DNA from 2 places in the Desulfocicer niacini genome. Region 2 is predicted to be linked to the other one. Evidence: riboswitches for the same ligand, from Rfam matches in the RefSeq annotation. Region 2 holds a riboswitch; the other holds the start of a gene.
The links. Region 2 has a riboswitch for cobalamin ahead of ACYQ2M_RS20135 (sirohydrochlorin cobaltochelatase). Riboswitches for the same ligand answer to the same signal wherever they lie in the genome.
Positions count from the first base shown of each region.

Region 1: another riboswitch for cobalamin. It lies ahead of cobO (cob(I)yrinic acid a,c-diamide adenosyltransferase); the one in region 2 lies ahead of ACYQ2M_RS20135 (sirohydrochlorin cobaltochelatase).

Region 1 is NZ_BAAHYK010000028.1:10,251-25,221, forward strand. Features, by position in the region: gene ACYQ2M_RS15505 (DUF3450 domain-containing protein) at 1-465, opposite strand, end outside; gene ACYQ2M_RS15510 (hypothetical protein) at 506-799, opposite strand; gene hutW (heme anaerobic degradation radical SAM methyltransferase ChuW/HutW) at 818-2,260, opposite strand; gene ACYQ2M_RS15520 (TonB-dependent receptor domain-containing protein) at 2,839-5,343, opposite strand; gene ACYQ2M_RS15525 (DUF4198 domain-containing protein) at 5,572-6,495, opposite strand; gene ACYQ2M_RS15530 (methyltransferase family protein) at 7,404-7,898, shown strand; gene ACYQ2M_RS15535 (MarR family winged helix-turn-helix transcriptional regulator) at 7,895-8,377, shown strand; gene ACYQ2M_RS15540 (nitrogenase component 1) at 8,449-9,825, opposite strand; gene ACYQ2M_RS15545 (nitrogenase component 1) at 9,812-12,010, opposite strand; gene cobO (cob(I)yrinic acid a,c-diamide adenosyltransferase) at 12,015-12,551, opposite strand; cobalamin riboswitch at 12,827-13,010, opposite strand; gene ACYQ2M_RS15555 (AEC family transporter) at 13,091-14,050, opposite strand; gene ACYQ2M_RS15560 (carbon-nitrogen hydrolase family protein) at 14,279-14,971, opposite strand, start outside.
Region 2 is NZ_BAAHYK010000046.1:15,399-30,369, forward strand. Features, by position in the region: gene ACYQ2M_RS20130 (efflux RND transporter permease subunit) at 1-2,548, shown strand, start outside; gene ACYQ2M_RS20135 (sirohydrochlorin cobaltochelatase) at 3,140-4,129, opposite strand; cobalamin riboswitch at 4,259-4,441, opposite strand; gene ACYQ2M_RS20140 (GntR family transcriptional regulator) at 4,598-5,290, opposite strand; gene ACYQ2M_RS20145 (transketolase C-terminal domain-containing protein) at 5,651-6,766, shown strand; gene ACYQ2M_RS20150 (thiamine pyrophosphate-dependent enzyme) at 6,759-8,054, shown strand; gene acd (glutaryl-CoA dehydrogenase Acd) at 8,273-9,436, shown strand; gene ACYQ2M_RS20160 (hypothetical protein) at 9,655-9,789, shown strand; gene ACYQ2M_RS20165 (sodium ion-translocating decarboxylase subunit beta) at 9,838-10,962, shown strand; gene ACYQ2M_RS20170 (biotin/lipoyl-containing protein) at 11,124-11,339, shown strand; gene ACYQ2M_RS20175 (acyl-CoA carboxylase subunit beta) at 11,598-13,331, shown strand; gene ACYQ2M_RS20180 (cupin domain-containing protein) at 13,481-13,831, shown strand; gene uvsE (UV DNA damage repair endonuclease UvsE) at 13,954-14,856, opposite strand.

The DNA of each region.
Region 1 (14,971 bases), on a different contig from region 2:
CAAGACCGACTGGGAGGTATTGATGGATTTCAGGCGGAGTCCAAGTTCCATGGGTAAATCTTTATTCACAAAATCACCCAGTCTCTTCAGGGTTGATTCCAAAACCGGAAGAAGTTCCATTTCCACTTTTTCCATTTCAACACCTTGGGCCTTTAGGATTTCAATTTTGGCAGCAAGGGTTTGTTGAAAAATTTTATTTTTTTCCGCCTGCCATTGGGTGTGTTTGAGCCGGGTTGAGGCAGCCTCGATCCGATCCATAAGTTGTTGTTCTTCGTCCACCCAGGATTCTATTGCTTTCTGTGTGACGGTATCGGTAATTACGGTTTTTTTTGCAGCCTGTCTGACCTGGGAGGCAGTGTGGGAGCTCCCCAGGACAGGTCCGGGTTTAAATATCAATAAAAAACCAATGACCAGAACCGGCATCAAAAGGACATACAGTGATAATGGATGCCAACGATTATTCATACGAGTTCCTTCATTTAAAGTCTCCAATCATTTTATTTCCTTATCTCGCTTCAATTAGAGCTCTGGTTAAGTCTTTTCTCAGGTATTCTAATTTTTTGGACTTAAATGCTTTTTTTGTGTCTTCCAATACGTCAATGGCATGTTTGATGGCATCTTCCAGTGCTGTCTCCCTGGATCGTTTGGGACAGCGATCGAAAAAAGATTGAATATGCCTTTCATCCAATTGGTTTTCCAAAATCGAGGAGACCAGACAGCAATGCAGATCCATTCTTTCCTGGAGATCCTTGACACTGCTGTTCAGTGTGCTGACTATTTCTTTTTTTTGAATATCCATGCTTGCTTTTCCAGATTATTATTGTTTTTTATGGCAGTAATCAATTAAGGCTTGGGCCAGATTGACCTGCCAGAACTGACCGGGAACGGTGAGGTCGATCCAGTCTCCTTGTCGCTGGATCAAGCCCACCTTTTCCCATTGTTCCAAAAGAGGTGCGCATACCCGGGCCAAGTCAAATTTATGTTTTTGCTTAATGTTTGCAAGATTGAGATGACCCACTTCCAGTTCACCGGTAATGGTGTTGATGACGGCTTTTTGTTTTGGATAGGCCATCAAAGCTGCAAGGGGTTTGTTCCCGGTCTCAAGGGCGGCAAGATAGGGGGTGAGCTTGTTCATGGAAAAACAACCGTATCCGTGAAGAGATCCACCGGCTCCGGACCCCAGGGGAAGACACGGTGTACCTTGCTTTATAAGAAGGTTATAAAAATTCCTTTCCCGTGTATCCCGCCCCCAGTGACTCATGGAAATTCGTTTATAATGGGCATTTGTCATCATTGACACACCCCTTGCAAACATGATTGCCTGTTCAGGGATTGTGGCTGCAGGGGGTAATCTTCCTTTGTTTATAGCCTTTTCCAGGGGGCTTTCCTTAAAAGTATTGAGTTGATACAGATCAGCCCCATCCAGTTCCAGTGATTTGAAGTGCTCAATATCCTTCCTCCAAATGCACATGGTTTGACCGGGCAGCCCATAGATGAGATCAATCACCATTACGGCATTATCGGTATCCCGCGCGCGGGTAAGGGTTTCTATGATTGTATCGGTGTCACAGGTGCGCCCAAGGCTTTTTCGTATGTTGGTATCAAAAGTCTGAACTCCCACAGAAAAGCGGTTGGCCCCTCCTTCCAAGGCAGATGACAGAGTCTCCTCATCCAGATCGCCCACCGTGGTTTCCACTGTAATTTCACAATCATTGGACAGGGGAAAATAGGATTTGATCGCTTGTAACAGGCGTTTTAAATCCAAAGGGTCCAGTGTGGTGGGGGTGCCTCCTCCCAGGTAGACAGCGTGGATCGGGTATTGGCCATTGGCTTTTTTGTCCATATCCAAAGTCATTTCCCGGATCAGGGCATCTGTGTACATTTTGCTGGACATATCTGTCACCGGATTGAGATAAAAACCGCAATAGAGACAATGGGTCCGACAAAAAGGAATATGAACATAAAGAGCGGTTTGTCGATCCCGTGGGGTATCCATCAATTCATTCCAAATTGCGGTTATCCGGGATTGCTTCACCGGTTTTCCTCCAAGTCCTGCATGTACGGTACTTTTTTTATCAAAGGCATTGGTCAAGGGATTGACATTTTCTCTGGCAAAGAAAGCTCGATCTTCTTTTCGGGTCATATGGGAGGTCATAAGATCCAGTTTGCCCAGATTTTGCGTGTTCTTTTGATTGTTTTTATCAAGAGGTAATTCCTCGCTTTCATGGAATACCGCCTGGTGTTTTACATTTTTTTTCATTCGGTCAACCCATCCTGTCAATGACTTTGGTTTGAAAATTAAGGAATTAAAATACTAACCAGCACAACTGTTTTATATTTTTTTTATAAGAAACTCCGTCCAAGGTGCTGCAATGATGAGAGTTTCAACTTTCGTCGTGGCTGGTGTGGTGGTAGCAGCCATGTATGTTATATGAAGAGGTAGCCTTCAAGTCTACCTCAGCAGAGCCCCTCCCCCGATGGGAAATAGGAACCGGACAATCGAGCTGTCTACAGTTCCGGTCCGGGACCATTGCCCGTCGGGGGAGGGGCGGCATAATGCCATTTGGTTCCGCGTCTACGACCCTATCTTCGTTGTGTCCGCCAGGACATGTGGGTTATATGAAATACTCCGAAAAACCGGGGAGTATTTCAAGTTTTGTTGTGGGCGGAACGAGATCATAATGCGGTATACCCGTGGCAGTGTTAGGATATGAAGAATGTACGTAAATATTCGGGTTGGTATTTTCAATGTTAGGACAGTGCCCCAAATTCGCCTGTTTGGGGCTGCATAGCAAACAGGTGAAGATGGGGGTGCTGACCGAATATTTACAGATGTCTTTAAAAGTTATAATTGATTCCGGCATAATACTTGGAACCCAGCACTCTGTTGTGGAGATCTTTTTCCAATTCATCAAAAATATTGTCCACTCCAACATAAACTTCCACCCCGTCGAGGAAGCGTTTTTTGACGTTGAGATTGCAAACGGTAAAGCTATAATCCTTTTCATCCTGAAGGAAATCCGACACATATTCACCCCAAAAATTGACGTTAAAATCATAGTCATCGTTGGTGTAAAATAGTTTTGCCGTAACCTTGTTTTTGGGTCGCTGTTCCAATCGTTCATTTGTGTTTTTATCGGTGGCATCAAGATAGGCATACCCGGCCTCAAAGGTGAGGTTTGTATGAATTTTGATATTGAACTCCACTTCCGAGCCCTTGATTTCAGCTTTATTGATGTTGGTATAATTGTAAATGGTGGCACCGGTGTCTGCTTCTTTTCCAGCCTTGACGGTGTCGATTAGATCATCTATATCGTTATGGAACAAGGCCACCCGTCCGCCCAATCTGCCGATTTCGCCTTCCAGGGCAATTTCATAGCTGTCGCTTGTTTCGGGATCAAGATCAGGGTTGCCTAAGATATGATATTTGCCTCCCATGCCGTACCAGTCTTTATACAGCTGGCCTGTAGCAGGGGTGGCGTAGCTATGTCCGTAGTTGGCTTTTATTCTGAATTGTGGATGGGCAAACCAGGTGATACCGATTTTGGGACTCAGTTCGTTATCAAAGTCATCGGGTTTATCATAACGGATACCGGGGATAATCAATAATTTATTGCTGATCAACCACTCATCCTGAAGAAATAGGGAATATGCTGAAGGCTCATAGTCGGAACCTTTAATGGTGATTCCTTCACGCGTCAGGGTGAAGGGGTTCTTGCCGGTGCTGTTCCGGGCGCTGTGAAACAATTCTTTGCGCCAATCCCCACCCAGGGTGACTCGATGGCTTTTAATTAATACCTTTGAGACCGAGGCTTCCACCACTGTGGTTTCTCGTTCGTCATTGCTAAAGTCTTGTAACTCCCCTTTGGGATGAAGTGTGCCTCGTTTGGTGTAATCCTGGGCGTACCTTGATTCATAATCCTTTTCCCAGGTGGAGAAGTAGGCCCTTGCATTGGCCTGGAGATCTTTTGTATCGTAAGCAAGTCCGAGGGATGTCCCCATTTGTTCATAGCAGTTATCTGAACTTCGCATGTAGCTGCTGAAATACTCGTTTTCAATGTCGTCTTTAGAAAAATCAAAGGTAATGTCTGATGAGAGTACATCGGAAAATTTCCAGGTAAGCTTGCTGCTGATATTGTAGAGTTCCTTATCGGATGAAAGATATTCATCCTCATTGCTTTTTAATGGGTCCTTGTTAATAATACTTCCGGAAAGAAAGAAGCCCAAGCGGCCCATGTTTTTTCCGGCACCAGAGATATTGAAGGTGGCTTCAGTGGAATCCGCATCGCTGTCATTGTCATAGACACTGTATTTAAATCCAGCGCCACCGGTGGTTTTTTTTGGTGTTTTGGTGATGATATTGATGACTCCGCCCATGGCTTCGGATCCATAGAGTGTACTCATGGGACCACGAATAACCTCAATACGTTCGATATTATCCGAGGTGATTCGATCCAGTTCGTTGAACTTTCCCAGCGGGCCTGCCATACGCCTGCCATCAATGAGGATCAAAGTATGTTTTCCTTCAAATCCGCGAATGGAAGGGGCGGATCTGAGCATATCTTCATAAAAATTGACCCCCACGGCATAGGTGAGAACATCCTGCGCCGTGACACCGGTCATATTACGGATCTCCTTTGCAGTGAGGATCTCTGTGCTGACGGGAACATCTTTTAGCTTACTTTCGGTCCTGGTGGCGGTGACCAAGGTGTTATCCATAATAATCATTTCGTCATCGGAATCAGAATCTGCAGCATTGGCCATTGAATTTTCACCGGAAAATCCAATGGTAAAGAGGCTGAGCGTCAAGGCAAAACACAAAAGAACAAATAGTTTCGGAAGTTTTTCAAGTATTTGAGTAAAGGCCTTTTGGGCATTGATTAAATCTGCATTGTCCGGGTGCTTTTCAGCTTCCTTGAGTCTTGCTGCCCTCTCCGGTGTCATGGAGTGGTGGGGGGCATCTTTAAACTGCTTAGCCATCCATTCGATCAAAGCCGGATCCACCTTCCCCTGACACATGAATGTGCCCAAAATCTCGTTTTCTGCCAGGAGATTTTTGACCTTTTCCATACTCTCTCTGGCATGATCAGAGTCGGGATATGCGCCGAGGGTGCCGAACAGGCCGATTTGTTTTCCCTTGATTTCTTTGAAAAAATCTTGGGACTTTAGGTCGGCTGTTCCCTTATCCACCCAGAATCCCAATGCCAAAAAATCGAATTCGTCAACCCTGGGTGCATCTTCTACAGGGTGTATTGCCTTGGGTTCCGGCAGTGCATCAAAAACGGCTTCTGCCACCTTTTTTGTATTTCCAGTTTTGCTTGAATAGACAACCAAAGATTTCATCTTTTCTCCTCAGAAAATAATTGCAGATCAACCCAGACGATTGATTGTTTTTTTCGCTGATGACCTTTAAATAAAAAAAGGGCGCAATCGTATGCGAAAGAAAACATATCTCCACTCGCATCTGGTTACGCCCTCACTTTTCGGATCTATCTCAATCCCAACCGCAGGATGCCCCCTGATGTTATTATTCAGGTTCAGCAAATTTTTATTTTAGTTGACGGACTTACATTAATACGAAGTTTTTTTCGGTCTCATCCGCTCATTGGGAATCTCAAAAACTAATGTAGCAGTACATTTCAGCTGATTGTAGTTTTCCTTTTCTTCCGGTGGAGCATCTGTTTTTATGGAATAACGAACAAACCAACGGCCGGCGTTGGGAACAAACATCCGAATAGTATCACCATTAATCTCTTTATCAGGATAGTAATAATCTTCGGTAAGGGTGGAAAACCCGTTGTAAGTGGCATCCCAGGTTCCTGATCCGTTAAAAGGTTTTCCATTGAAATAAACCTTTAGCACAAGATCTTCCCCCACTTTAAGCTCATTTAAATCCTTTTCAGGGACCAGTTCCAGCGGAAGGCCTACATTGGCTGGAAAGGGGGTTGATGATGTTTCGCATGTGACATAGCTTTTTGTGAATTGACGACTGTAAAGACTCAGCTTGATTTCTTTTGCTTTGTCTTTAATCTTGCTTTGGGGTTTTATCACATGGTGATCTCGTCCTTTTTGGTCAACATAGATCGTATAGTAACCTGGCGTTGTCTGGGCAGTTAGAGCATAGGTGCCTTTGGTGTCATATTTCACCAGATACGAATGAAGTGAGATCTCATCGCGAACGCCAATGTCTCGCACCTCGCCTGTGGGGGTGTGGATTTGAATTGATTTGATCTTTTCAGCTCTCAAGCCGTCGGAAACCGGAATCTGATGACCATAGCAAAAAAAGAGAGGAAACTTTTGTCCTTCTTTGACATTATACCTGCTGGATTGAATGTAGAGAGAATGGGCTGAGGTGTCGGAAGGTAGAAGTATATTTCCCAGGAAAATGACTGAAACAAAAAATAGCCCCAATAATTTTATCACCCCACAAAATTGTTTAAAATTTAACCCGTTCCATGCCATTGGAGCCCAACACACTGACCGATTTGCTATCATTTTTTCCCCCTTCACTCTATTACGCCATTGCTATTTAGTGGTTTGAACTATATTAGCTATATAAAACTATATGCTGATTAATTTGTAAAGTTAGGGTATTAAAACTTCTGTTGAGGATTCTTATTATCTGATCTTTATTTTTCTGTCAAGAGTTTTTCTTTAATCAAGTTTTTATGCCTGCACAAGCTACCTACTTAAAGCGGTACAGCCTTGAAAATAAAGTCTTTTAGCCGCCTTGATATGAGGATAAAAATCTGATTTTCAACACAAAATTCTTTGAAATTTTTTCCGTCGCCAATTTTATTTCAATTTTTTTATATGAAATAGTAGGTAAGTCTAATATTCTTTTATGCTTCGTTGTGGGCAGAACGAGATCAGAATGAGGTCCGCCCGTGGCGGTTATATGAAAAGGCAGCCTCCAAGGCAACCTCAGCAGAGCCGCCCCCCCGATGGGCAATAGGACCCGGACAATTGAACTGTCTACAGTTCCGGTCCGGGCCCATTGCCCGTCGGGGGGCGGCGGTATAATACCATTTGGCTTCGCGTCTACGACCCTATCTTTGTTGTGTTCGCCAGGACATGTTGGTTATATGAAATACTCCGCAAATCAGGGGCGTATTTCAAGCTTTGTTCTGGGCAGAACCGGATCAAAATAAGCTCTGCCCGTGGCAGTTATATTGCAGACGATAACTGAAGACCATGCAAGCGCACTATATAGTATTTGAGATGGCTGATTTTAAATTTAACGATGATGTTGAATGGGGATGTAATTTCCTTTTGGCCTAACCATCATTCAGTGCCCGGTTTGGATATGAATGGGAATTAACGACAATAGAGATGTCAACTTGACAACTTAATTGTCATGATGTAGATTTAATCCAAATTTAATCCAAATAAAGGAGGAGATCATGTCGGTTAAAATAGCTTATAAAAATCAAAAAAATGATAATCCGGGTGTGAATATCATGCCACCTGTAGTGTTTTGTATCTGTCTGAGCGCAGGGGGCATCGCGGAATTCTTTTTTCCGTCTTTTTTTTTCTTGCTTGATCATCCAGTGGTAAGGGTAATTGGTATCCTGATTGGAATCGCAGGTTTTATATTTATGATGTGCGCCCATGAGAAATTTAAAGCTCTCGGCACCAGTGTGCCCACCAATCAATCAGCTTCCCAGTGTGTTATTAAGGGCGCCTACCGGTTTAGCCGGAATCCCATGTACGTGGGAGGTTCTGCTTTTTTTTTAGGTCTTGGGCTTGCCCTGGGAAGTCTTTGGATGATAATTTCCTATTTCCCATTGGGAGTATATTTAGCTTGTTATGTTGTTCCAAAGGAGGAATCGTATATGAAAAGAAATTTTAAAAATGAGTATCCGGCGTATTGCGCGAAGGTGCGGCGCTGGATATGACGAAGCCGGAAAAAAATACAGGGGAATCCCGGGGGCAGGTGGTTCACGATCTTTTCCGGGAGGTCTTTCAGCTTCATGGGGTGTTATCATCCATCACTGACACCGTTCATGAGCAGGCCGGTCTGGGCACTCCTCAACGCAGAATTATGCATGTCCTGGACAGGTATGGGCCGGCAACGATTCCCCATATTGCCTTAAGGCTTGAGGTCAGCCGTCAATTTATAAGGACGGTTTGCAATAAGATGATTGCAGACGGTTTTCTGGAGTCCGAGGAAAATCCGTTTCACAAAAAATCCATGTTGATTCGGATGTCCGAGTTCGGTGCTGTTACCTTTCGCCAATCTGAAGAAAAAGAACATCAGATTATAGAACAAGCCCTGCCTGGAATTGATTTCAAGGAGGTTTCCCAGGCTGTCCGGCTTCTTAAACGGATTCGAGAGCAGATAGGTTTTGTGGAGTTAGGAACTCGTCAGTCATAAGTTCTTCCACTTGCCACAACATAATGTGTTTCATGAAAATTAAAACAAACTAATGGATTTTCCCTCTGCGCTCAACAACCGGCCAGGCCATTGATGATCCGTTCAATGAGGTAAAGAGCACCCTGGCATCCCATATATGCTTTGGGAATCACATGCTGGTATGTACCCGCCGGCAGGGATAGCTCAATACCTGTAAATGGGTTGCCGGACAGTTTCAAACGTGCAATTACGGCCCCGCTCCCAAACACCACATCCGGGGTTTCGTGGGTCATGTCGGCCTGCCATGCCCCGGCACAATCAATTTTTTGAAGAAATGATTTGAGATTGTCCGTGGATTGGGTATTTTCTGTGTTCACCCGGACAGAAAGCGGCACCATGCCAAGGTACTCATAAAGCCATGTCACCAGGGGCAATGCCATGGAAGCATCCCCGTCCACGCCAAAGGTGGCTCCCTTGGGCAGACCTGTCAGAGCATTGAATCGATTCAAGGCTTCATGGCTTTTTTGCCGGGCACCTTTCATCAGTGCCAGGGCCGGTGCAGGGCTGACATCAAGCATTTCGCATACCCCGGAGATCCATGATTCCGTGGCCTTAAATCCCACGGGGGCTCCGTCCGGGGGGAGATACGTGTTCATGCCATATCGGTCTGCCATAAAGGGAGCCAATGTATCTGCATATTCGACATGGACAACAACATTCAGCTGGGATGAGCTTATATTTTCAAGTTCAGCCAGGGTGCAGCCTGCGCAGATGGTGGTGTGCACCCGGATGCCGCATGCCTGTAAAAGGGTGGTAAGCTCCGCAACATTGCCCTGCCAGTGGTGGTGGACGATGGAAACGCCCATTAAATTGACACCGTCTTTTTCACGGGGAAGTTTTCGGGGTTTGATACGGGTCAAAACTTTTTTGACTGCATCTTGAAATCCCCATGCCAGGGGCTGGGAAAAGCCTGTATTTTCCACGGCAATGCAGGGAACCGGCAGGTTGGCGTTTTTAATGAAGCGCAAGAGATCATCGCCGATGAGGGCTGCCCCCGGGGAATTGATCACCCCAATTAGTCCATGGCCTTTTCTGGCCACTATAGGTAGGATTTTCTCAAGCTTATCCGTGGCTCCAAACACATAATCGTAATCATCCAGATAGGTCACCGGCACCCGGGGTTGACCAAAATAAAATTCTTCGGAATAGTACAGAGGATCAATAAAATCGGACCGGGGCATCTGAGTTTCCGACATCGCACCATGATAAAATTTACATCCTGTGGGACCGTTGAGCAGCACGGCGGCATCCCTGATGCCTTCTATGGCCGCAATGGCTCCGGTAAAGCTGTCTGGAATAACAGCCATGGGCAGACCGTATTCTGATCCGGCTCTGCCCACAACAACGCTTGAAATACTCAGGGGATTTGCGGAATATTTTTTATAAACTGAATAATCAGATGCCGTCATTTTTCCATCCTTCGGTGACAGGTGCCTTAATTAAAGTTGCCCAGCGATGTGCAAAGGCAAGCCCGCCGTAGAACCCCACATCCGGACACATGGGAATGATGTCCACATGCAGTGGATGGGGCAGGTTTTTAGGGGTATAATTCCCCAGGAAAAGATCTGGTTTGAAACGTTTTAGATCCCCATCTCTTTTGGCTGGGTCATAGTTTGTTTCCACCTTGAAACGGTCCGGATACCGGGTGACGAAAAGATTATCCTGGGAATAATTTAAAATGCATACTTTAACAACTTCCATGCCCAGATCAAAGGCCGCTTCCACAATCCAGTCCACATCATGCATGTAGGTGAGGAGCATGAGTCGTCTTCCCTTGAGGGTATCCCCATATTTGGCAATCATGGTGTCATAGTGTTTTTGATGGGTATCAATGATTTTTTCCCCCGCCATGGGTTCATTGAAGAATTCGGCAATTTCCCTGACCCAGACAGCACTTTCGGAAAATCCCACGGGAAAGGGACGTTTTGCCGTGGGAATTCCCAGTTGCTTATCAATGAATTTAGCCATGAGTCGCCCCAGATAGTCGGTGTAAGCTGGCAGATTTAGGGGGGCTTTCGTAAAGTTTTTCAATTGATCCACGGAGGTGTTTCTGACAAACCGGCAATTGACACTAATATTCATAGCCCCAAGTAGTGCCACAACGGTGTTAAAATTAGTCTCTGCGTTAAAGGCGATATTTTTTTCCGCCAGTATATTTACACAATGGGATTGGGGCTTAACGGTTTTATCCATCAATGCTGCGGCTCCCTCCATGCAGGCATTGATGACACCCTGCATGTAATCCCCCTGAAGGTTACCATCTGATGTTATTGGGATCACCGGTACATGGGGATATCGGTTCCGAATTTCATTGATGGCGGCAAGGGGATCATCTCCGATGACCCCAGAGGGGCAGGTGGTAATCAGAAATACGGCTTTGGGATTTTGTGCCATGGCCTGTTCAAGGGTGTTCACAAGCTTGTCTTTTCCTCCGTAAATCACCACGGATTCATCCATGTCCGACGATATCACCGCCGGGGCCACCTGGTGTTCCAGCAGTATCTTTTTCTGGGTAAACAACCTGAACCCTGCCGATAAAATGGCCTGGCAGGCAATGTTGGTGCAGCTTCTCGGGCCGTGGGCCACTGTGATGGTGTCTTTGATCTGGGTTGTGGTGGCAAGAGCCCCGGAAAATGCGCAGCCGTGCAGGGGCTCCCGGTTGAGCAGGCTTTTGGACAAAAAAACCGGTTTTTGACTTCCGGGTTTGACCTGGAATATTTTCTCCGTCGGTTTTTCATCACTATTTGGCGGTGGGGCCGGGGCTGTGTTTTGTGTCTTTGTCTGTGGGATCTTCTTTTGCAGGACAAGCTGTTCAAGAAAGTCTTCATCGAGGAACCGGGCAGGATAAAAGGTGCGGTTTTCCAGAACATCCCGGGCAAGGTCATGAAAAGCCTGGGCCTCCATGGAGTCGGGAAAGCTTTCCACCACTGTTGTTTCCATCATTTCAGCTTTTCTGAATAAATCACTTCTGGGTATTACCTGTTTTACGGGAAGCCTGACATTTTGGGCAAAGCCTTCCACGGAGTGTCTGTTTTCTTCGCTCCCCCTGCTGTTGAGAATCAGACCCGCAAGGCGGGGGCCTCCTTCATCAAAATTTTTAACCCCCTTAAGGATATTATTGGCCGCATAAATGGACATGAACTCCTCGGAGGTCACCACATAGACGGTGTCGGCAAATCCCCGCCTCAGGGGAACTGCAAATCCACCGCATACAACATCACCAAGCACATCATACACCACCACATCAAAGGCATTCATATCAAGGCCAAGGCGCTCAAACAGGGCAAAGGTGCTTAAAATGCCCCGTCCGGCGCACCCCACGCCGGGTTCCGGGCCACCGGCCTCGGCGCAGACAATTCCTTTGTATCCCACATGAAGAACCTGGCTCAGGTGCTGCAGTGCCACAGGGGTGTTTTTCATGTAATCCAGGGCCGTCATGATGCGTTTTCCCCCCAGAAGCAATCGGGTGGAGTCGTGCTTGGGATCGCATCCGATCTGCAGCACCTTTTTACCGCCATGGGCAAGGGCCGCAGAAAGATTGGCTGAAATAGTGGATTTGCCGATACCACCTTTTCCATAAATGGCTATTTTCATATGGTTAAAATTCGATTCCTTTTTGTGCCATAATTCCATTCTGGTATGGATGTTTGACCTCCTGCATATCCGTCACAAGATCTGCCGTTTCAATGAGTTTTTTGGGGGCATATCGTCCGGTGACCACCACATGGAGATCTTTTCTTCTGTGAGTGATGCCATCCAGGATGGTATCTGTGTCCAGAAACCCCAGAGTCATAAGGTAGGTAAGTTCGTCCAGAAGCACCATGAAGTAGTCGCTGGAGGAAAGTTTTTCTTTGGCCAGATCCCATCCCTTGAGGGCAATGGTACGATCTTTTTCCAGGTCATCGGATTTAAAGGTAAAACCGTTTCCCATGACATAAAAATCCACCAGATCCATGTATCTTTCCATGGAAAAGAGTTCACCGTATTTCCAGTTTCCCTTGATAAACTGAATGATGCAGATTTTTTTACCATGTCCCAGAGCCCTGAATGTTTGTCCCAGTGCTGCGGTGGTTTTTCCTTTACCGTTTCCCGTGTTTACCATGAGTAAGCCTTTATTCATAGCCTCGGTCTCCATTTTAGGTAGGCGGCTTTTATCATGATGATATCATTTTAAGGGACTCAGCAGTTTTCAATTTACCGTTTACCCAAGGCAACACCCACAGGATACAACGGCCTGGGCTTGAAAAATGGTAAATCAATAAAATCTGACTCCCTAAAATAAAAATAGTTCATCACAATAAATGGTCTGTCCGGAAAAACAAAAATCCCCGGACCGAAATGATTTTCAATCCAGGGATTTCCCTTTTTTATCCTTAGATACTTCGCCGGGCGATTCGTTGCATTAAAATGCAAGCCCGCTTGGCACAGGTAGGTCTTCTGACTTCCGGATCAATCTAACGGCCGCACCTTCCCAACCATATGGTCAGTGGTATAATTGCAGCTTTCGTCCCCGGTCACAGCGGTGGGTCCGTCCACGAGTCTAACGTGGTTCCCTGTTATGCTTTACTTCAGCACCTGTACATCAGATGATTCTAACCCTGAGCACTGTAATGTCAAGCAAAAAATATGGTAAAATCAAAATCCTATTTTAAATGCTATTTTCAATGATCATGGCTATTGAATCAGTATATGCCATAGGGCCAGCCACAGGGGCATGGCGGGCAGCGCCAAAAGGTATTGTACCAGCATCATGCTGCTGACGGTCTGGGTATCTCCACCATAATGTTTTATCATGAGGATTAAATTTGTGGCCGGAGGAGAGGATGATTGAAGGATCATCATACTGCTGAACAAAGGCATGGTGGCATATATGCCGGTGAAATACAAAATACCCAGAACCGTTGCGGGAATCAGCATGAACTTGACCAAGGCCACCGTGAGAATATCCCCCAGGGGAGGCATTTGTCGGAGTGAAATTGTTCCGATGGTGGCGCCCAGGATAAATACGGCCAGGGGGACGGTGGCTTGTCCGAGGAAATTCATTGCACGGATTGCCGGGGCGGGTACCATGGTGGAAAGGCCTGTAAAAATCAGTAAAAGCGGTATCAGTGTGGCCACCAGGGGTGGAGTGATGAAATCCCGCCAGTGAATATCAACCGTTGATTTGCCGGTGACCAGCACCTTGCCCACGCTCCAGGTCAAGGGAGTCATACCGGTAACCAACAGGAAACAGTACAGGGCGAACATGTCAAACTGATCCGGGTAGAGGAGCTGACCAATGGGCAGAACAAAGTAAATACCGTTTTGTATGGAGGCTATGGGAATAAGATGTCGTTTTTCCACCTTTATCCGGGTCAGAAGGGCCGTAAACAGAGTCCCTGCCGCAAACAGTCCCACACCGGAAAGGGGCCATGCCCACCAAAAGGTAAATTGTCCCGGATCAAAACGGGTAATTGTTGTGGAAACAATGAGACAGGGTAGAAACACATTGACGGTAAGCGTGGACACCGCCTGGACCTGCTCTTGGGATACCACCTGCTTGCGCACCAGTAGCCCGGCTGCCGTGGAAATGAGCGACAATTGAAAAATCGCGTTGAATATAGTTCCGAACGTGCTTAAAAATATAGATGACATGATACCCCGGCCCTTTTTTATTCCTGCCTTTATTTTCTGTTCACCGGGTTATAGAATACTTTGCTTGTGCGGTCAATGTGGGCTGTATGATCTAAAAAAGGTTTTGGACGTCACCGTATGCCGGGCACGGTCTGGCTTAGGCGCTGGCAGCGTGGCATGGAAGTTGGTGACGGCTTTTTAACCGCAATAAACATCGAAATGTTGTCGGCAATGCATTGCGTTTTTTGATTAATCGGTACAATCCACTTTTTTTTGTGTGGATGCGCTGGGTTTCAATAACAAATCATAATCAATGCAATAGTCAAAATATTTTTTCCGGGTTCCTGCGGTATCAAGTTGATAGCTGCATATCCCGGGGTGGTCCTGGTATTGATGGTCCCGACCGCCGTGGAGCCCCTGCATACAGGTAATTTCAGCAGCGTTACGGGCACAGGTGGCTACGGCCACACCATTCACGGTTCGCATGCGGCTTAAAAGTAAGTTTTTCCAGGAAAGGGTTTTTTCGGAACACACCACCAGATCGCATCCCAGCTTGGCCAGAATAACGGCCAGTTCCGGGTGCTGTAACGCTTCCACAGGAACCATGGCAATGGCGGCAGGGCCATGGTGTAATATTTTATAGGGAAAAAAAGGACTTTGCCCCGTATCCGGTTCAATATCTGATTCCATAAAAAATTGTTGGCCCTCCGGGGTTATCAGGACCGGTACGGCCGGGTCGCCCTTGGCCATGGACAGCGATACGGCAAAGGCCACCTTGCTATTTTGGGCCAGCAGCAACAGAGATTGGGAGGAAATTTTATCTTCCATACCCTGGGGCAACACCCACAGGGTTGGGTGATCATTTTTTTTCTCTGATATGGCAGCGGTCAATGATGGCAGGGATTTCTTTCCCGGCGGTGGGACGAAACAATGTACATCAAG
Region 2 (14,971 bases):
GGTGCGCACCCTGGGCCGGAGATACACCGGCCGGGATTTGGCAGATATTGTGGTGCTGGCCGGTCCCGATGGTGAGCACATAACCCTTTCCCGGCTGGCGGTGATTGATGACGGGTTTGCCCAGGACCCCATCCGGGCCAAGGTCAACGGAAAACCTGCAGTGCTGGTGAATGTGCTTAAAACCCAGGCAGAAGATGCCCTGGTGATTTCCAGGGCCGTTCATCGTTTTGTGAAGGAAAAACAGCAGATGCTTCCCCCGGGTGCCCGAATTTCCGTGATTTATGATGCCACGGACATGCTCCAGGACCGCATTGATCTCTTGATGAAAAATGGGATTATCGGGCTTGCCCTGGTGTTTTTTCTTCTGTGGCTGTTTCTGGATATTCGTTTAAGTTTTTGGGCCGGCATGGGGATTCCCATTTCCCTGGGCGGCGGGGTGGTTATTCTGTGGTTTCTGGGGGGCACCATCAATATGATTTCCCTGTTCGGACTCATTATGGTGCTGGGTATTGTGGTGGACGATGCCATTGTGGTGGGCGAGGCCATCTATGTTCATCGCAATAATGGACAAGCCCCTCTCATGGCTGCCGTTGAAGGGGTGTGGGAGGTGGGCATGCCCGTGGTGGCGGCGGTGATCACCACCATGGTGGCTTTTCTGCCCCTGGCATATATCAATGGCATCATGGGGAAGTTCATTTTTGTTCTGCCGGTGGTGGTCATTGCCTGTCTTGCCATTTCCCTGGTGGAGTGCCTGATTCTTCTGCCTGCCCATTTAAGCCAGTTGCCGGACCCAGGTGTTCAAAAACCAAAGGCTTTCTTCCTTTTTGTCTGGATTGAAGCCCTTCATGGGGCTGTGGCACGGGGGCTTCAATGGTTTGTGGCAACGGTGTATCTGCCGTTTTTGACCCGGGCTCTTCGCTGGCGATATGTGTCTCTTTGTTCTGCCATAGCCCTTTTCATGGTAATCCTGGGTTTCATGCAGGGGGGGCTTTTAAAATTTGAGGTGTTTTCCGATCTGGACGGATTCATCGTTACCGCCAACGTGGAGTTTCCCAATGGAACGCCGCCGGAGATAACCCAGGCCGCCATGGAACAGGTGGAAGCAGCTATGCTCCGTCTCAATGGACGGTTAAAAACCCTGTCCGGTGAGCCTTTGCTGAAAGAAAGCTTGGTTCTTGTGGGGGTGACTGCCGGGGAGATGCCAACTTTTGGTCCCAACTACGGAAGCATGCATGCTGTCTTACTGCCCTCGGAACAGCGGGGAATTCACTCCAAAGATATCATGGTGATGTGGGAGAAGGAGGTAGGCATTCTTCCCGGTGTGAAGTCTTTAACCTTTGCCGGCATGGCAGCCGGCCCCCCGGGGGCGCCTATTGAGGTATGGATACAGGGGCATGACATGGATGCCATCCGCTCGGCGGCCACGGATATCCAGGAACGACTGGCGGACTTTGACGGAGTGTTCCAGATTCGGTCTGATTTTTCGCCGGGGAAAAATGAGCTTCGCCTGGCATTAAAGCCCGAAGCCCGGGGCCTTGGTCTCACCGTGGAAGATCTGGCCCGCCAGGTGTATGCCGGATATTTCGGCCAGGAGGCGGTGCGTCTTCAGCGGGGCAGGGACGATGTGAAAATCATGGTGCGATACACCGAAAAAGAGCGTAGCCGTATATCGGATTTTAAAGATATCCGCATCAGAACCCCCCAGGGTCGGGAGGTACCCCTTTTGTCTGTGGCCACCGTGGCCTTCGGTCCCGGGTATGCCACCATCACCCGCACCAACGGCATGCGGCGGGTGGCGGTCAGTGCCGATGTGGACAGCAACCGCGCCAATGCCAACGAGATCATGGCCGAACTTTCCGCGGGTTATTTTCAATCCCTTAACAAAAAATATCCCGGGCTCTATATTTCGCTTCAGGGCGAAAAGAAAAAGATGCGCGAATCCTTTTCCAGCCTTATGGTGGGCTTTCCCATGGCCATTGTGGGGATTTTTATCATCATTGCCACCATGTTTCGTTCCTATGTCCAACCCTTTGTGATCATGATCACCGTGCCCTTTGGTATTATCGGGGCCATCCTGGGGCATTTGGCGTTAGGGTATGATTTGTCTTTGATGAGTATTTTCGGCATGGTGGCCCTCACCGGGGTGGTGGTCAATGATGCGATTGTGCTGATCGAACGGGTAAATGAGAATCTTGCCGAGGGTATGCCCTTTGAAGAGGCTTTGTTGTCCGGAGGACAGCGCCGGTTCCGGGCCATTTTACTCACCACCTTGAGTACCGTGGGCGGCCTTGCCCCCTTGATTATGGAGACCAATCTCCAGGCAAAGTTTCTTATCCCCATGGCCTTGTCCCTGGCTGGGGGGGTGGCCTTTGCCACGGTGTTGACCTTGGTCTTGATTCCCAATCTTTTGATGATTTTAAATGATTTTCGCCGCCTTTTTTTCAAGATGCGATGGGGGACTTGGCCTGTTAGAGAGAATGTGGAACCGGCCCGGAACCGGCGATTGGACCGCATGTCCTCGGATGAGGGGATGGCCTTTCGGCAATGACAGCCCCGGCACATAAATAGGGGACAGACTGAAAGCGCCGATTAAAGTCGGTAAATGCTAGAGAATGAAAAAGTCTTATGGTGAAGATTTAGCAACTTATGCCAGCCTCAAGTCATGCGGCAATTGCAGTAATGCATTGGCTGACGCGTTGACAGAGGGAAGCACAGGCGGGTTATTGAGCTCCGAAATCACCAAATTTCGGGTGCTGATCCCGTGGTCTGATTGTGAAGGCAACGCGAGCTGTAGCGCTATGCGAGCTATGGATCGACCCGGCGGAGTCTAAGAACTTGGCATGTGAGGGCATTCTTTACGCGGAAATCGGGAGATCCGTGAGTTTTCCTTGGTATGGATGAGGAACAAAAAAGTGGCTTCAAAGAGAGAGGTCCATCTTATGAGCAACCCCATTTGGGGGTTTGATCTCAGCATGCGTTACTTGGGGAGGGGCAGGCTTGCATTAGTGATGTTTGGGTTAAAAGTTCAATAATGCAAGCTTGCCCCCGCTGGCCCAACACATATTTTGGTTTTTAATGAGGCACATTTTTTAATGGCAAATCTGAAGAACTTTTGACTGACGAGCTATTTCAGAAAGACTTACTTCAACTCAATACCCCGTTCCTTGGCAGCATCAGCAATATGATCCACAAAAATACCTGCAAAGGCATTATTGGAACCCATTCCGGAAAGAACGGGTTTTACCGTATACCCTTCTGCCGTGAGGATGGATTTCCAGGAATCTTCTTCCGGGCCTGCCATATCATTGGTGGCATGGTCACCTGCAACAATCATGAAAGGCTTTAAAACAATTTTTTTGTTTTTGGAATGCTTCAGGGCGGCCAGTAAATCATCAATGCCCGGTGCGCCTTCCACAACCCCGATGAAGGTCTTCACATCAGAATAGGCTTCACGCATTTTTTTCTGGGTTTCGGCATAAATTCCCGTTGACCAATGCTCGTTTCCATGGCCCATGTATACAAGCAGAGCCCCTTCTTTCTTTGCCATGGCCACATCATCGGCCAGGGTTTTGATGGCCGCATCCACATCGTCGTGGTAGAGATATTTATCTCCGGGCATACCCAGGGCCGGGCGACCCATGACAATATTCTTGATGGGGCTCCATTTGGCTTTCATGGTGTGGATGGAGGCAAGGGCGTTTACATATTGCTTAAGATCGTGGGCCTGCTCCATGAAGAACATGTGGGTGGGCTGGACAATGATATTGGTGTAACCGTCTTCCAGCAGATCTCCCACGGTGGCAATGAAATTTTTAACATACAAAACTTCTTTGGGAATTCCCTGATCAAGCCATTCTTTGGGATTGGCCTGGCGTTTTTTCCATACAGAACGGATGATATTGGAGGTAAAGGTGAGGCGTACTTCGGTTCCGGGATAGGCTTTTTTAACGACATCTGCAATATTAGTAATGGATTTGACAGCCGATGGAACGGTGGTGCCGAAACTTGCCAGTACAATGGCGTTTTTCCCGGGGCCGGAATTGCCCATGCCCCCGGAGGCAAATACCCCTGCTGTACTGATTATAAGAAATAAAGCCGCAATACTGATAATCTGAATACTTTTTTTCATGATTTATTCTCCTGACGAATAACATATATTGGTCCGGAAAATAAAAAAACCGGACCACAATTAAAAAATTGATCCGGGGATGCCCTTTTTTTCCCTCGTCTCTGTAATGGTCCCTTGTCCACGGGGAACATTATAATTAAGTTTCAGGCAGGTTTTCTGACTTCCGGATCAACCTAATAACTGCGCCTTCCCAATTTAAAATCAGTGACATTTATGCAGCGTTCGTCTCCGTTACAGCGGCGGGCCCGTCCCTGAATTTCACAGGGTTCCCTTTAATGCTTGAGCTCAAGCACCTGAACTGTGCAATGAAATAGTAAAAGGTCCTAAAAGTCAAGCTGTTTTTAAGTGATTCATCCAAAGGCGGGGAGCCTGAAACAAGGAGCCGCACTGGGTGCCTGTCAGGGGCGGACCATTGTCACGCTTCGTTTTGTTCATCGGAATTTGTGGCTATGGAAAGCCTGATTAAGATCAAATCATGGGAGTAGAATTGCCGTTAACCACTCGTTTAATGCTGATGAGGGCATGTTTTTTTACATTTAAAATGTGTTGCCCCAGGATGCGTTGGGCACCCTCGGTATCCTTTGATGTGATGTGCTCATATATTTTGATGTGCTGGTCATCCACCGTGTCCATGGGTGTGACAAACAATATATTTCCCCGGTATTTGAGATAAAGAAGGTCAAACAAATGTCTTAATGTGTTGATTTGAAGATTGCATTCCGATAATTCCGCCAGGGTCATGTGAAATTCTCTGTCCCGGAGCAGCCGGTCCTTGAGATAAATATCCCGTACGGCGGAAAGATGGTTGTCCAGGGCTTTTTGGAGTTTTTTTAATTTTGTTGTGTTGATTTTGTTAATGGTGCTCTCAAGCAGGGAGACCTCAATGATTTTTCTGAAATCATAAATTTCCGTGATTTCTTCTATGCTTGTTTTTTCCGTGTAATATCCACAATTGGGTTCATGGCGCACCAGTCCCTGGAATTCCAATCTCTTTAATGCCTGGATAATGGGAGTAGGGCTCATACCCAGGCGTTCTGCAAGATCCCGGTAGGATATTTTTTGGCCCGGGATGATTTCATTGTTAAAAAACATCCGGCGGATACCCATGTAGGCTTCCTGGGTAAAGTCTTCTTTTCTTTTACGTGTTTTCTTAGGGCTCATAGGGAATTCTCTCGAAAAACGCCTGATGTAACAGTCATTTTAATTTGATTATATTTTTGATTTAATTTTTGTATTTTCATGTGGATGATTATATCAAAGAATTTGAAAATGCAATAGAAAATTGATATTTGATTTCTAATATGATTTTTTATTTGATTAAATTGCTTGACTCTGGCGCAGCTCTCTGTTAGTGAGTGGATTATTCAATCAAATATTTAATCAAATATTGATTGAGTGAATGGTTTGTAATGGACTCAACTATGCCTTATCAGCACATGGATTACCTGAATAACTCGGAGTGTCCGGTCCAAAGCGGCAAGTGTTGCGGTCAGGTATCTTAAATACAACGGGAGAAAAAAAATGGCTTTATCATTCATGGAAGGAAATGAGGCGGTTGCAAGGGGAGCCATGGCTGCCGGCTGTTCCTTTTTTGCAGGGTATCCGATTACCCCGGCCACCACGGTTTTTGCCAATATGCTGAAACTTTTACCCCCCAAAGGCGGGATTTGCGTGCAGGGTGAGGATGAAATTGCGTCCATGGGCTATTGCATCGGGGCCGCCATGGCGGGGAAAAAAGTGCTCACGGCTACATCCGGCCCTGGCATCAGCCTTTATAGTGAACAGCTTTCTTTTGCAGTTGGCAGTGAAATCCCCATGGTCATTGTGGATGTGCAGAGACTGGGGCCGTCCACCGGTTCCGCCACACGGGGAGCTGACAGCGATATTCAGTTTTTAAGATGGGGTAACACCGGCGGTGTGCCGGTGATTGTGCTGGTGCCCAAGGACGCAAAGGACTGCTATGAACTGACGGTGCATGCCTTCAACTATGCCGAAGAGTTCCGTTGCCCGGTGTTCATTGCATCCAATAAAGAAATCGGCATGACCCGGGAAAGCCTGGACCTTGATGCCATTACATTGCCCCCCCTGGTGGAGCGAAAACCCTTCACCGGCGAAAACTATATTCCCTTTGAAGCCGATGCCGACAAAGCCCCGGATTTTTTGCCCATCGGCGGAAAGATCCTGGTGCGCCAGACATCTTCCACCCATGGCCCCGACGGCTACATCACCATTGATCCCGAAGTGATCAGCGCCTCCCAGAAGCGACTACAGAACAAAATTATGGCCGCTGAAGAGCGGATCTCCCTGTTTGAAGAAAAGAAAAGAGAAGGGGCAGACACCCTGGTGATCAGCTATGGAGTAAGTTCCCGGGCCGTCACAGATGCCTGTGATCATCTGGCGGAAAAAGGAAAACCCGTTTCCACCTTGAACTTGAAAACCGTGTGGCCCGTTCCCGAAAAACTCATCAAGGAAAAGGCAGCAGCGTACAAACGCATTGTGGTCATTGAAATGAATCTGGGCCAGTACGTCAACGAAATCCGGCGGGTTCTGGCAGGTAAAACCATTGATTTCTACGGTCAGATGGACGGCACCTTGATTGCACCCGGTAAGATAATGGAGGTGATTGAAAATGAGTAGTCTATTAAATAACAGCCGTCCCCCGGTGTTCTGTCCGGGCTGTACACATGAAAGAATTACCAAAGAGCTGGACAAGGCCCTGATCAAAATGGGTATCCCCGCCGAAAAAACCGTTATTGTAACGGACATCGGATGCTCAGGCCTGTTTGACACCTTTTTTAATGTCCATGCACTGCACGGTCTCCATGGACGGGCATTGACTTATGCCCAGGGATTGAAGCTTGCCGACCCTGAACTCAATGTCATTGTCACCATGGGCGACGGCGGCCTTGGCATCGGTGGTGCCCATGTCTTGTCCGCCTGTAGAAAAAACATGGACATTACCCTGATCATTTTAAATAATTTCAATTTCGGCATGACCGGTGGCCAGTATTCCGCCACCACCCCCAGTGATGCCGTTGTGGGTTCGGAGTTCCTGAATCAGGCGGAAATCCCCATTGATATCTGTGAGGTGGCCGAAAGTGCAGGTGCCACCTGGGTCAGCCGTTACTCCGGTCATGATGCCAATCTGTCGGATCACTTTGTATCCGCCATGCAGCACAAAGGTTTTGCCATGGTGGAAACCCTTGGCATGTGTACCGGGCGTTACACCAAGCGCAACAAGTTAAACATTGCCGCCATTGATGCCATGATCGAAGAAAAACCCACCAAAACAGGCTTGGTGGAAAAAAACCAGCGCCCTGAATATGGGGAACGCTACCGGGCCATTGCCGCTGAAAAAACCGTGTACCCCGAAGCGGTGACCGTGGAACAGCAGGTGACCCTTAAAAATCCCAAACGTGAAGAGATCGTTATTCTGGGAAGTGCTGGCATGCGTATTGTCACCGCCGGAGATATTGTCTGTTTTGCCGGCATGGTGGCAGGGCTCAATGCTTCCATGAAAAATGATTATAACATCACCGTTCTCCGGGGTCAGTCCGTGAGCGAACTGATTTTATCTCCGGAGACAATCGGGTATGCCGGCCTTGAAGCCCCGTCCATTGTGCTTGCTCTGAGTGACGAAGGTGTACAGCGCCGTAAGAAAATCTTTGCAAAGCTGGGACCCGATACCCTGGTGGTCCGGGAAGCCAGCGTGGAAATCCCGGAAACCAAGGCAGAGGTGATGACGGTGGATTTCAAGGAGCTGAAGATTAAACGCCATGACTGGGCACTGGCATCCCTGGGTGTTCTGGCAAAACTGGGCAGGGGTATCACGGAAGAGATGCTTATTCCGGCCCTGAAAGCCCGATTTAATCCAAAAGTGTTCGGCATGGCCATGGAAACCGTTGAAAAAACCTTGAAGAGTTGATTCGAGCTGGCAGGATAGTGCTTTAATGGGTTTTGTATACGATGATCAAACCTTGTCTTTTAAAAAAACTGTCATCGGGTTACAGGATAAATATACTGAATTTTAAAAAATAAGTAACAAATATAATAATTGGAGCTGATCCCGGTGATGGCAGAACCTGAATTCCCAGGGGCTGCTGTCGGGATCAACCCCGCACAATTTCTTACAAGGAGTAAACAATGGATTTTGAACTGTCAAAAGAACTCACTATGCTGCAGAAAGCCGTCAGAGAATTTGCAAAGAAAAAGATCGCTCCCAATGCCGATGAATGGGATGAAAAGGATTATTTTCCTTACAAAGAAGCCGTTCTGCCCATGGGAGAACTGGGATTTTACGGCACGGTGATTCCGGAAGAATACGGTGGAGAGGACATGGGTTGGCTGGCCGCCATGATCGTCACCGAAGAAATCGCCAGATGCTCAAGTTCCCTGCGGGTGCAGGTTAACATGCAGGTTCTGGGATGCGCCTTCACCATTTTTAAGTACGGCACTGAAGCCGCCAAGAAAAAATATGTCGAAAAGCTTTGTACTGCGGAGTATCTGGGTGGTTTTGGTATCACCGAAGCCGATGCCGGTTCTGATGTCATGGCCATGTCCACCGTGGCGGAAGAAAAAGAAGATCATTACCTTTTAAACGGTTCAAAAACATGGATTTCCAACGCTGACATTGCCGATGTCCTGATGTGTTATGCTTACACAGATAAGGACAAAGGCAGCAAGGGGCTTTCCGCCTTTGTCATTGAGCCCAAGAATTTTGCAGGTATTAAAACATCCGGTCTTGATAAACTGGGTTCCCATTCTTCTCCCACCGGTGAGGTATTTCTGGATAACGTCAAGGTTCCCAAGGAAAATCTGCTGGGAAAACCCGGTGACGGTGCGAAAATTCTTTTCAGCTCCTTGAACCATACCCGTCTTTCTGCAGCAGCCGGTGGTGTGGGTCTTGCCCAGGGATGTCTGGATGAAGCGATTAAATATTGCAATACCAGAAAACAATTCGGTAAAACCATCGGAACCTTCCAGATGAATCAGGACATGATCGCCCAGATGGCGGCTGAAATTGATGCGGCTCGTTTCATGGTATATCGTGCGGCAGCAGAAAAAGATAAGGGCAATCTCAACAACGGCCTTGACGTGGCCAAGGCCAAATACCTGGCTGGCGAAGTGGCCACCAAGGCCTCAAACTTTGCCATGAGAATTCTGGGTGCCTATGGTTACTCCACTGAGTACCCCGTGGCCCGTTTTTACCGAGATGCCCCCACCTACAGCATGGTGGAAGGATCAGCCAACATCTGTAAGATGATCATTGCTTTGGATGCCCTGGGTGTCAAAAAGGCAAACAGATAAGTTATCCATGGGGAAACAGGATGGGATCAGGCGTGTGATACTGGACGTTTGAAGTTTTTTATCACAAAGCCCGATCCCATACCAGAGTGGCAGATGTTGTGATCAAGCCCGGATGACTAAAAAACAGGCCTGGAATATCATTGCCCTGAATTTACATTTTTCCCGGAAACAAACCTGTTCCCGGGAAAAATGAAAAAATAAAAAATGGAGAACAACTCATGAGTAATTCGGTAACTGTATTTATTTCAGGTATCACAGGGGTTTTTGCTGGGATGGCCCTGCTTTATTTTTCCCTGAGGATTACCTCGTTTATTACGGATAAACTGACGGCATCCGGTGCCGATAAAAAATAGCAACGCACTTGAATATCATGGTGTATCTGTTTCTAAAGGATTTTTAAAATGTTTAACAGCTTGCAGTTTTTAACAACCACCACCGGTTTCTGGCACCTCACCCCCGGCATGATGTTCATGTGGGTCATTGGCCTTGGGTTGATCTACCTGGCCATTTCCAAACAGTATGAACCGCTTTTGCTGCTTCCCATCGGGTTTGGTATTATCCTTGCAAACCTTCCCTTGGCAGGTCTCATGACCCCTGAAGAAGGCCTGTTATGGAAATTCTATGAATACGGCATTCACTGGGAGATCATTCCCCCCCTGATTTTTCTGGGATTGGGAGCCCTCACCGATTTTGGTCCCCTTTTGTCCATGCCTTCTCTTATTTTTCTGGGCGCAGCAGCCCAGGGCGGGGTATATCTGACGTTTTTCATTGCCAACAGTTTTCTTGGCTTTGATCTCATGGAATCTGCCACCATCGGTATCATCGGCGGTGCGGATGGTCCCACCACCATCTTTCTGGCCTCCAAGCTGGCCCCCCACATGCTTGGCATCTGTGCCGTGGCTGCTTACTCCTACATGGCCCTGGTACCCATTATTCAGCCGCCGGTGATGAAGGCGTTGACCACGCAAAAAGAACGAAAAATCCGCATGAAAAAAGGCCGTAAGATCAATAAGCTTGAAAAACTGCTCTTTCCCATTATTGCCACCTTTGTTATCATCCTCATTGTACCGGCATCGGCTCCGCTGATTTCCATGTTCATGGTGGGCAATCTGTTCCGGGAGTCCAAGGTGGTGGAGCGTTTGACCAAGGCCTCCCAAGAGGAGCTGCTCAACATTGCCACCATTTTTCTGGGGCTGCCCGTGGGTGCCACCATGAATGCTGAAAATTTTTTGCAGTGGAAGGTGATTTTTATCTTTCTCCTGGGGCTTTGTGCCTTTATCCTGAGTACAGCGGTGGGGGTGTGCATTGCCAAGGTGATGAACCTGTTCAGGAAAGATAAAATCAACCCGCTTCTGGGTGCGGCCGGTGTGTCGGCAGTTCCCATGGCTGCCCGTGTGGTTCATAAGGTGGGACAGGAGGCGGATAAAAAGAATTATCTTTTGATGTACGCCATGGGACCCAATGTGGCCGGGGTTATCGGCACCGTGATTGCCGCCGGTATCTTTTTGACCTTGCTGCAGCCGTAATCTGAAACTGATCTTGAGCTCAAGCTACTGAAAACAGATGACTACGTTTGTTCAGGCCGGTTTTAACCCTTGAGTCACATTCGGAGAACATGATTAAGTACCGAGTACCTAAAAAACAGAACCCAATATCCAATACCAGATATAAAACAAAGGAGATTCCCATGAGTAAAGAATTGTTGGCCCCCCTGGCCGGAAAAATTGTTCAGATTGATGTAAAAGTTGGTGACAGTGTGGAAGAAGACGATGATGCCCTGGTCATTGAGGCCATGAAGATGGAAACCCCCGTCTATATTCCCTGTGACGGCACCGTTGCCAAAATCAATGTCAAAGAAGGTGATGAGGTTGAGGAGGATGATGTCCTTCTCATCGTTGAATAAGCCTTGTCCACGATGATCTGGTTTTACCTGTCAGGTTTAAATTTTCCCCCTCACGGAAACCGGATCATTGCCTTGGAAAATTTTTGATGTATGGCTCTCCCTGCTGCATTGGATGCACAAAAGGGGGAGCTGTGCCGAAAGGCCTGATTGTTTTTTTAACAGCGTAAACGGCAGAACCCCTTGCCCCAATGAAAATTGAAACCCGCATGACTGCAATTTTGTTAATTCGGGTTTAATTGAAATATTTTCGGAGAAAAAATGAGACCATATTTTGAAAAAATGCCTGAATTCGGCAACGCGCTGAAAAAAGGTCAGATCAAAAGAGGAGAAGAAAATACAAATCTCCTCAAAGAGGTGGAAGGCGAAATCGCCGCAGCAGTGGATGTCATCAAAAACGCCGGTCTGCCCGAAGCCAAAATCAATGCACGGGGTGTCATGACCGTGTGGCAGCGACTGGAGTACCTGGTGGACCCGGGTACCTGGTCTCCCCTTCACATGCTTTACAACCCTGCCGACAACTCCGAAGGCACCACCAATGTCATTGATGGTCTCGGAAAGATTTCCGGTAAATGGGCGGTGATCATCGGATTTGACAACAAGGTGATGGCCGGTGCCTGGCTGGCCGGTCAGTCTGAAAATATTTTGCGGGTCACCGATCTTGCCAAGCGGCTCAATGTGCCCCTGGTGTGGCTGGTGAACTGCTCCGGTGCTAAACTTTCCGAGCAGGAACAGTTTTATGCCAATAGACGGGGCGCAGGTGCACCGTTTTATCGTCATGCAGAGCTCAACCAGATGGGGATCCCCGTGCTTGCAGGCATCTACGGCACCAACCCTGCCGGCGGTGGATACCAGAGCATCAGCCCCACCATTTTGTTTGCCCATAAAGATTGTAACATTGCCGTGGGTGGTGCCGGTATCGTAAGCGGCATGGCACCCAAGGGCGGTTTTGACGTGGAATCCGCCGAACAGCTCATTGAATCTACCCGGCATTTCAAGAGTAATCCCCCGGGAACTCCCAAGGTCCATTATGATGAGACCGGTTTCTTCAGATATGTGTATGAAGAAGAAAAGGGTGTTCTGGATGGTCTTAAAGACTACATGAAGGATATTCCGGCCTACAATCCCAAATTTTTCCGGGTGGCGGAACCGGCTGAACCTAAGTTTGATATTGAAGATATTTACAAGCTGCTCCCCATTGATCAGAAGAAAGTCTATGATTTTGAAGAGATTTTGGCCCGCCTTGTGGACAACAGTGAAAGCATGGAATTTCGACCCGGTTATGGTCCGGAAGTCTACACCGGTCTTTGCAAGGTGGATGGGTATCTGGTGGGCATCATCGGCAATCGTCAGGGCTATCTTGGCAAGGATTATCCCGAGTATGCCGATTACCCCGGCATCGGCGGCAAGCTCTATCGCCAGGGCATGATCAAGATGAACGAGTTTGTAACCCTGGCCGGACGGGATCGTATCCCCTTAATCTGGTTCCAGGACACCTCCGGAATTGATGTGGGTGACATTGCTGAAAAGGCCGAACTTTTGGGCATCGGGCAGAGCCTTGTTTACTCCATTCAGCAATCGGGTGTTCCCCAGATGATGGTGCTGCTGCGCAAGGGATCTGCCGCAGCTCATTATCTTCTGGGTGGTCCCCAGGGCAATGATACCAACGCTTTTTCCATCGGTACGGCGGCAAGCGAGGTATATGTCATGCACGGTGAAACTGCCGCTGTTGCCATGTATTCCCGTCGTCTGGTGAAAGAAAAGGATGCGGGTAATCCCCTGGAGCCGGTGATTGAAAAGATGAATCAGGTGGTGGAAGATTACAAGACCTTTTCCCGGCCCAAATACTGCGCCAAGGTGGGGTATGTGGATGAGATTGTCAATGTGACTGAAATCAGAAACTACATGAAGGCCTTTACGGGCTCTGCCTATCAGAATCCCAAGTCCATCTGTCCCCAGCATCAGATGATTTTGCCCCGGATTATTAAGGGGTAGTTTTTTCGCTTATATCGGGTGTTTTGTTGTTTTTTCTGTTCAAAACACCCTGAGATAGAACTTGCATCATAAAAGAATCCCGGGTATGTGTGTTTTTGCACATGTCCGGGATTTTTTTGTCACACCTTCAAACATAAGGAAAGTTGGCCATGAAAATAATAAATTACAAAGAAGTTGAACCCACACGATTTGATACTGAACCGGCAAAAGGCGTCACCGGTGTCGTTGCCATTGGGAAGGCCGATGGTGCTGAGAATTTCTGCATGCGGGTCTTTGAACTTGATAAAGAGGGCCATACGCCGCGCCACACCCATGCCTGGGAGCATGAGATTTTTGTTCATTCCGGAGAAGGAGAGGTGTTCTGTGACGGCAAGTGGGTTTTCATTTCATCGGGAACGGCCATATTTATCCCGGGAAATGAGGATCACCAGATCAGAAACGCCGGTGCAGTTCCCCTGGTGTTTGTCTGTTTAATTCCTGCCGGGGTTGCGGAATTATAATCGGCAGGTCAAGTGGGTTGATAGCCTTTGGCTCCGAATGGGACGCTTCGATCAATCGCTGGGGGCTCTGCTGAGGATGCTCGGAGGTTTTATTTTCTAATAAAAAAGATAATATGCTCTATTCACTGAAGTTTCTGCATCTCCGTCATTAATTTTAAAACAGCCACTTCCTTGGCCTTGGCTTCCACTTCAACAGTCAGGTCAAGGCAAAGCCAGTTCAGGGGAAAATCCCTGATGTCGATGTAATCATGATGTTTTCGGACATCATTTTTCCCATTCCATCCGTTGATGGGAGATGAAATGTGAAAAAGGGGCTCCCGGCTCCAGGTGCGACACGCTTTTTCTGTGACCCCTTTAACGCTGAGTCCATCCGGCAGACAGCGGTGATGATGAACATCGTACACCAGGGGAATTTCCATGTCGGTACACACCGGTAATAGATCCAGGGGGCTATAGCTTCTGTCATCATTTTCCAGGGTCAGGCGTTCTCGGATCTCCTGGGGCAGTGCATCTATGGTTTGTCGAAGACGTTTCAGGGCCGAGGGTTTATCTCCATACACACCGCCGCCATGGATGTTGATCACGTCTGCGTTTACCCATTGGGCCACCTGGGCCTGGTAGGCCAGATCGGCAATGGATCGCCTGACCACCCCATCGTCCGGGGAGGAGAGGATGATGAACTGATCCGGATGAAAGGTGGTGCGCATGCCGTTTTTTCGGCAAAAATCTCCGCAGGCTTTAAATTTTTTGAGGATGCTGTCTCCAAGGGGGAGGGCTTCAATGTCATATCCGACATCCGGGTGGGTTTTCAGTGGTAGAATCTGGCTGTTGATGCGAAAACCGTAGATGCCATGGTCATGGCACCAGACAAGGGCTTCCATTAAACTTTGTGCATTGGCCAGGCAGATTTCTGACAATCGTTGGCGCTGGATGTCCTTTGGAAATTTTGAAAGGTGGGTGGCCGTGGTACGTCGAAATTTTATGGGTTGATCCTTAAAAATGCAGCATAGACCAAGTCTTATCATTTTTTTTCTCCAGCGTCATACATTGTGGGTTTATCACAAGATCGGCCGCCCGTCACGGTTGTCAGTCCAATGGGGTCAGGCGTGTATGTTTTCGGGGTATGTCTTAAAAATATAG